Linked DNA regions of Sinorhizobium fredii USDA 257. The protein of the gene in region 1 binds, or shares a complex with, the protein of each later gene. Links are inferred from orthologs where the notes say so. Each region holds a gene or a part of one and is shown on either strand. Other genes may lie near its edges.

Region 1 (3,678 bases):
CATGACGATCAGGTCGTATTTGTCGCGGGTATCCTCGCTCGTCAGGTCATGCCAAAAGAACCGGGCCGGCGTCGTGGGTGCGTTCGCCTTCATGTTGCGGCGCGCCGCGTCCAGTGCATCATGATCGGCCTCGAACAGATCGATTCCCTTGAGCCCGGGTGATGCCTGCGCCAGCATCACCGAGAGATAACCCCAGCCGGCGCCGAAGTCGGCCGCATGGCCGGTGAAGTCCTTCGGCAGGCGCGAGGCGAGAAGTTCCGAGCCGGCGTCGACGCGATCATGCGAAAACATGCCTGGTGCTGCCTCGAAGAGGCCGTCCACCCGCACCGGAACCTTGGCGAGTTTGTGAACGGCATCGGCCACATCCTCCGGCCGGGTGAACCAGAAGGCGACGCCGTGGTACTTCGGCAGATGGTCGCCGTTCCATTCGAATTTGTCGATGCGCTTCCTCAGAGACTGGATGCCGTCTTCCTTGCTGCCGGCAACGACGATGAGGGCGCCTTCGCGTGTGCGCTTCAGCGCCTCGGCGATTCGATCCTCGTTCTCGCCCTTGTGTTTGCCGCAGAGCACCAGAGCGACGTCATAGTCCTCGCCCGCAACGACAGGGCTCACATCGGCCCGCATCGCCTCCAGGGTGCGATAGAGCGGCCGCAGGGGCTGCACGGCGGAAATCGGTGCCACGAAGCCCTCGGGCAGCCGGTAGCCCGCCTCGGCACCGAGAAAGAGTACACGCTCGCCTTCTCCAGGCGGATCGATGATACCGGTTTCGAACGGGTGGAACAGGGTTTTCAGCGCGTCGCGGCTCATGGGTCGTTTCCATTTTTCTACAAGAAAAGGGCGCGGAGCCATCCGCTCCGCGCCCCTTTTCAACTGGCTGAAGCCGGCTTATTCGGCCGCTTCGCCGCCGTCCTTCTTATCGGACTTTTCGGCGACGACCTCCTTGCCGGTCGCCTGGTCGACGACCTTCATGGAGAGGCGGACCTTGCCGCGCTCGTCGAAGCCCATCAGCTTGACCCAGACCTTGTCGCCTTCCTTGACGACGTCGGTGGTCTTGGCGACGCGCTCGGAGGCGAGCTGCGAAATGTGGACGAGGCCGTCGCGGGCGCCGAAGAAATTGACGAAGGCGCCGAAATCGGCGGTCTTGACGACCGTGCCTTCGTAGATCTGGCCGACTTCCGGCTCAGCGACGATCGAGTGGATCCACTTGCGGGCGGCTTCGATCTCCTTGCCGGACGAGGACGCGATCTTGACGGTGCCGTCGTCTTCGATGTTGATCTTGGCGCCGGTCTTCTCGACGATTTCGCGGATGACCTTGCCGCCTGAGCCGATGACTTCGCGGATCTTGTCGACCGGAATGTTCATGACCTCGATGCGCGGCGCAAACTCGCCGAGCTGGCCGCGGCTCTCGGAGATGGCCTTGGCCATTTCGCCGAGGATGTGCAGGCGGCCGCCCTTGGCCTGGTTGAGCGCAACACCCATGATCTCTTCGGTGATGCCCTCGATCTTGATGTCCATCTGCAGCGAGGTGATGCCGGCTTCGGTACCGGCAACCTTGAAGTCCATGTCGCCGAGATGATCTTCGTCACCGAGGATGTCGGAGAGGACGGCGAAGCGGTCCTCTTCCTTGATGAGACCCATGGCGATACCGGCGACCGGCTTGGCGAGCGGAACGCCCGCATCCATCAGCGCCAGCGAGGTGCCGCAGACCGTCGCCATCGACGACGAGCCGTTGGATTCGGTGATCTCGGAAACGACGCGCAGCGTGTAGGGGAACTGCTCGGCTTCCGGCAGCATCGGGCGGATAGCGCGCCAGGCGAGCTTGCCGTGACCGATTTCGCGGCGGCCCGGGGAGCCCATGCGACCGGTTTCACCGACCGAGAAGGGCGGGAAGTTGTAGTGCAGCATGAAGCGTTCTTTGTACATGCCGGTCAGGCTGTCGACATACTGTTCGTCTTCGCCGGTGCCGAGCGTGGCAACGACGATCGCCTGGGTTTCACCGCGGGTGAAGAGCGCCGAGCCGTGGGTACGCGGCAGAAGACCGACTTCCGAGACGATCGGACGTACGGTTTCGAGATCGCGGCCGTCGATGCGGCTCTTGGTGTCGAGGATGTTCCAGCGAACGATCTTGGCCTGCAGGTGCTTGAAGACAGAGGCGATTTCCTCGGCCGAATGGGCCGGGTTCTCGATGCCTTCCGGCAGAAAATGTTCCTTGACCTTCGCCTTGACGGCGTCGACGGCGGCGTAGCGGGCAGCCTTCTCGGTGATCTTGTAGGCGTTGCGCAGCTCGTCTTCGGCGATCGACAGCATGGCATTTTCAAGAGCGGAGTGGTCTTCCGGATCGAACTCGCGCGGCTCCTTGGCGGCAACTTCGGCGAGCTTGATGATCGCGTCGATCACCGGCTGGAAGCCCTTCTGGCCGAAAACGACGGCGCCGAGCATGACGTCTTCCGGCAACTCCTTGGCCTCGGATTCGACCATCAGCACGGCTTCCTGCGTGCCGGCGACGACGAGATCCAGCGAGGATTCTTCCATTTCGTCGAGGTGCGGGTTGAGCACGTATTCGCCGTTGATGTAGCCGACGCGGGCTCCGCCGATCGGGCCCATGAAGGGAATGCCGGAGAGGGTCAGCGCCGCGGAGGCTGCGACCATCGAGACGACGTCCGGGTTGTTTTCCAGGTCATGCTGCATGACCGTGATGATCACCTGGGTGTCGTTCTTGTAGCCCTCGGGGAAGAGCGGGCGGATCGGCCGGTCGATCAGGCGCGAGACGAGCGTCTCGTTCTCGCTTGGGCGGCCTTCACGCTTGAAATAGCCGCCGGGGATCTTGCCGGCGGCATAGGTCTTTTCCTGATAGTTGACGGTCAGCGGGAAGAAATCCTGACCGGGCTTCGGTGCCTTGGCGGAAACCACCGTGGCGAGCACGACGGTTTCGCCGTAAGTGGCGAGAACGGCGCCGTCGGCTTGACGGGCGATCTTGCCGGTTTCGAGCTTGAGCGGACGCCCAGCCCATTCGATTTCTACCTTGTGGGTCTCGAACATGTTCTGTCCTTCGTGTGCGGGAGATCGTCCGCGGCTGTTGCAGCGCAGGCGATCCTGTTGCCGCTTGGTGTGGCGCATCACGGGCAAGACAACGGGAGGCTTCTAACCGAACCGGCCGCTCGCCACTTTGCCGCGCTGCCGCATGGAAGCGCTTCGGCGAGCAGGCGCCGAAGCATCCTGCAATCCTGCCCCATGACGGGCCATCGGTTGATCCGCGATACCGGCCCATCCGGTTCGCTGGACATTCTCTCCCTAATGCTGCGCCCTCGGCGCCCGTGGAGAGTCAATTCGGTGGGCGCTTCAGCGCCCAAAAAAATCCGGCGGATCGCCAAGCGACCCGCCGGACAGTCGATTAGCGACGGATGCCGAGGGCACCGATCAGCTTGCTGTAGCGCGCTTCGTCTTTCTTCTTCAGATAGTCGAGGAGCGAACGGCGGCTGGAAACCATCGCGAGAAGACCACGGCGGGAATGGTTGTCCTTCTTGTGGTCCTTGAAGTGTTCGGTCAGGTTGTTGATCCGTTCCGTCAGGAGTGCAACCTGGACTTCCGGAGAACCGGTGTCGCCTTCGATGGTTGCAAATTCCTTGATAAGCTGAGCCTTGCGCTCTGCAGTGATCGACATCGGTTGATCCTTTCGTT
Region 2 (3,662 bases), 2.8 Mb from region 1 along the record:
CCGATGACGCGGTCGTCATCAACTCTTTCTCGAAATATTATTGCATGACCGGCTGGCGCATCGGCTGGATGGTGCTGCCGGAAGCCCAGATCCGGGTCTTCGAGAGAATCGCCCAGAGCCTCTACATCTCGCCCCCGGAGCTTTCGCAGATTGCCGCCGAGGCGGCGCTCGGAGCGCACGAGGAACTGGACGGTTACAAGCGATCCTATGCCGCAAACCGCGATCTCCTGCTGAAGCGCCTTCCCGAAATCGGTTTTTCGATCGCATCGCCCATGGATGGCGCCTTCTATGCCTATGTGGACGCCCGCCGGTTCACCAATGACAGCATGGCATTTGCCCGTCGCATGCTGGCCGAGATCAACGTCGCCGCCACACCAGGCTTCGATTTCGATCCGCTCGAGGGGCACCGCACCATGCGCTTTTCCTACGCGGGTTCGGCCGCCGACATGGCCGAAGCGATGGACCGCATTGCAGGCTGGTTGAAATAGCCGGCCTCCTGCGCTGCTCGGCCGATAGTCGCAATAAAAAAGCCCGGAGCGATCCGGGCTTTCTTGTTGGTAAGCTCATGGTTCCTTTAGAAAAAGCCGCGGCGCTGCCACCAGCCGCCCTTTTTCGGCTTGGCCGGCTCTTCTTCGGCTTCGCCCTTGGCGACGTTCGAGGTCACGACGGGCTCTGAGGCAATCGTCGTCAGATCGCGGTTCGCGCGTGCGGGCTTGGCGCCTTCCAGGTCCGCGGCCGCTTCTTCCACCGCAGCAGGGACGGGTTCGTTCGGCTGCGCTTCGATAGCCTGTTCGGCGGCTGTGTCGGCATTTTCCGCCGGTGCCTCGGCCACGACGGCCTTCTTGCGGCTGCGCTTCGGCTTTGCCGGCTTTGCTTCCTCTGCCGGGGGCTCTGCGACGACAGGCGCGGCATCCACGACCTGTTCGATGGCCGCGGCGGCAGCAACATCCGCATCCTCCGCCTCCGCCGCTTCCTCGGCATCAGCCGGTTCTTCACCGGATTCCGCCGCAAGAGCGGATTCGCCCTCGGCTTCCGACAGCTCCGGCCGGTTGCGGCGGCCGCCCCGCTTGCCGCGACGGCGGCGCTTGCGCTTCTGGTCGCCGTCTGCCGTTAGAGCATCCTGGGCTTCGCCTTCGTCCTCGGCATCGTCGGCTTCGTCGACTGCGCCATCGTCCATGTCTCCGGCTTCGGCGGCGGCCGATTCCGGCGTTTGGCCTGCGCCCTTGCCGCGGCGGCGGCGGCGGCGCTTGCGCTTGCGGCCATTCTGGTCGTCGGACTGCTGTGCCTTCGGCTGCTCCCGGCGTTCGGCGGTGATCTCTTCCGCTTCTTCTTCGTCCAGATCTTCCTCGATGACGACGTCTTCTTCGTCTTCCGGTTCAGGCGCGAAATGCAGGATCTGCTCGATCTTCACCGGATTTTCGACCGGTTCGCCCCGGTCGATCGCGAAGTGCTGCGCGCCCACATGGGCATCGGCTTCGATAATGATGGAGACGCCGAAGCGCCGTTCATAGTCGGTGATCGTGCCGCGCTTCTGATTGAGCAGGTAAAGCGCGATTTCCGGGATCGTGCGGACGGTGATGTCGTGCGTGGTGTTCTTGAGCAGATACTCCTCGATACCGCGCAGGACATGCAGCGCGACGGACGACTGCGAGCGGACATGGCCCGTGCCGTTGCAATGCGGGCAGGACTGCATCGTGCTTTCGAGCACCGAAGCGCGAATGCGCTGGCGCGACATTTCAAGCAGACCGAAATGCGAGATGCGGCCGACCTGGATACGCGCCCGGTCGTTCTTCAGGCAATCCTTGAGCTTCTTCTCGACGGCGCGGTTGTTGCGCTTTTCTTCCATGTCGATGAAGTCGATGACGACAAGCCCGGCGAGGTCGCGAAGACGCAGCTGCCGCGCAACCTCCTCGGCCGCCTCCAGATTGGTCTGAAGCGCGGTGTCCTCGATCGAATGCTCGCGGGTGGAGCGCCCGGAGTTCACGTCGATCGAAACTAGCGCTTCGGTCTGGTTCATGATGATGTAGCCGCCCGACTTCAGCGTCACCTGCGGTTGCAGCATGCGATCGAGCTGGGCTTCGATGCCGGATCGCGAGAAGATCGGATGCACGTCGCGATAGGGCTGCACGACCTTCGCGTGGCTCGGCATCAGCATCTTCATGAAGCTCTTGGCTTCCTTGTATCCCTCTTCACCGGAAACGATGATCTCGCTGATGTCTTTGTTGTAGAGATCGCGGATCGAGCGCTTGATCAGGCTGCCTTCCTCGTAGACGAGGCAGGGGGCGGTCGAATTCAGTGTCAGCGTGCGGACGTTCTCCCACAGGCGCATCAGATATTCGAAGTCGCGCTTGACCTCGACCTTCGTGCGGTTCGCGCCGGCCGTGCGCAGGATCACGCCCATGCCCTGCGGCACGTCGAGCCCGCGGGCGATTTCCTTCAGGCGCTTGCGATCCTGCAGGTTGGTGATCTTGCGGGAGATGCCACCGCCACGCGCCGTGTTCGGCATCAGCACCGAATAGCGGCCGGCAAGTGAAAGATAGGTGGTGAGCGCTGCGCCCTTGTTGCCGCGTTCTTCCTTGGCAACCTGAACAAGAAGGATCTGCCGACGCTTGATCACTTCCTGGATGCGATACTGCTTGCGCGGCTTGCGGGCGTGGCGGTCCGGAACTTCTTCCATCGCGTCTTCGGCACCGACGGACTCGATGATTTCCTTCTCGCCGTCATGGCCGTCGTCATCGTCATCATCATCGTCGTCGCGGCGACGGCGCGCATCGACGTCCTCGGAAATCGAGTCGACATCGACCATCGCGGCCATTTCACCGCTGCTGCCCTCTTCGCTGGCTTCGGCGTCGCCCGGAGCTTCTTCCTTCTGCTCGCTGGCCTTGGCTTTCGGCCGGCGCGTGCGCTTCGGCTTGGCCTTGGGCTTCTCCGCCTCGACTTCCGTTGCCTCTTCCGGCGTCTCGGTTGCAGTCTCGGCGGCCTCGGCCGGAACCTCGTCCTTTGTCGGCGCCGCGGCATGATCGTTTGCGGTTTCGACCGGCTCGATGTCGTCCTCGCGGCGGGCGTCCTCGGCTTCGGCCTTCAACAGGGCCTGACGATCGGCGAGGGGGATCTGGTAGTAGTCGGGGTGAATTTCGGCGAAGGCCAGAAAGCCGTGGCGATTGCCGCCGTAATCCACGAAGGCCGCCTGGAGCGACGGCTCCACTCTGGTCACCTTGGCCAGATAAATATTGCCGCGGATTTGCTTCTTATGTTCCGATTCGAAATCGAATTCTTCTATGCGGTTCCCGCGAACGACAACGACGCGCGTCTCCTCTGAGTGAGACGCATCGATAAGCATTTTCTCTGCCATCTAAGTTCTGCTCCTCGGCGCAGAGCAACGGCAGACAGAGGCACTTCGCGTTGAAGGCTGTCGAACACGTCGGAAACTGCGCCGGATGTGAAAGGTCCTGTTTGGCGCAGGTGATGGTGCAGCAGCCAGACGGCGGCCGGAACGATTCCGTCCCGGGGCCTCTTTACTTCTGACCGATGCTGCTGAGTCACATCAAAGACCAAACAAGAATGCCAATGTCCTGGACCTCGAGGGGGAGGCCCGATGAATACGCCCGCATGCGGGCAGTCGGTGAAAATCACCATCAAGAACTCCGGCCACCGCCGGAAAT

What was found.
Region 2: the proteins of pnp (region 1) and USDA257_RS16340 are in contact, whole or in part, in a cryo-EM structure (PDB 9QH0), measured with the Escherichia coli proteins. The link is inferred for Sinorhizobium fredii USDA 257 from one-to-one orthologs.

The regions. Positions count from the first base shown.
Region 1 is NC_018000.1:6,345,581-6,349,258, reverse strand. The notes cover bases 463-3,391. They hold pnp (polyribonucleotide nucleotidyltransferase), read right to left. Parts: upstream 3,040-3,391; coding sequence 886-3,039; downstream 463-885. Other genes in these bases: USDA257_RS29695 (class I SAM-dependent methyltransferase), read right to left, coding at 463-807. Outside these bases: more of USDA257_RS29695, read right to left, coding at 1-462; rpsO (30S ribosomal protein S15), read right to left, coding at 3,392-3,661. UniProt on the Escherichia coli protein: Involved in mRNA degradation. Catalyzes the phosphorolysis of single-stranded polyribonucleotides processively in the 3'- to 5'-direction. Also involved, along with RNase II, in tRNA processing.
Region 2 is NC_018000.1:3,534,055-3,537,716, forward strand. What follows is about bases 375-3,662. They hold USDA257_RS16340 (Rne/Rng family ribonuclease), read right to left. Parts: upstream 3,353-3,662; coding sequence 575-3,352; downstream 375-574. Other genes in these bases: USDA257_RS16335 (pyridoxal phosphate-dependent aminotransferase), read left to right, coding at 375-488; USDA257_RS37480 (hypothetical protein), read left to right, coding at 3,610-3,662. Also shown: more of USDA257_RS16335, read left to right, coding at 1-374. UniProt on the Escherichia coli protein: Endoribonuclease that plays a central role in RNA processing and decay. Required for the maturation of 5S and 16S rRNAs and the majority of tRNAs. Also involved in the degradation of most mRNAs.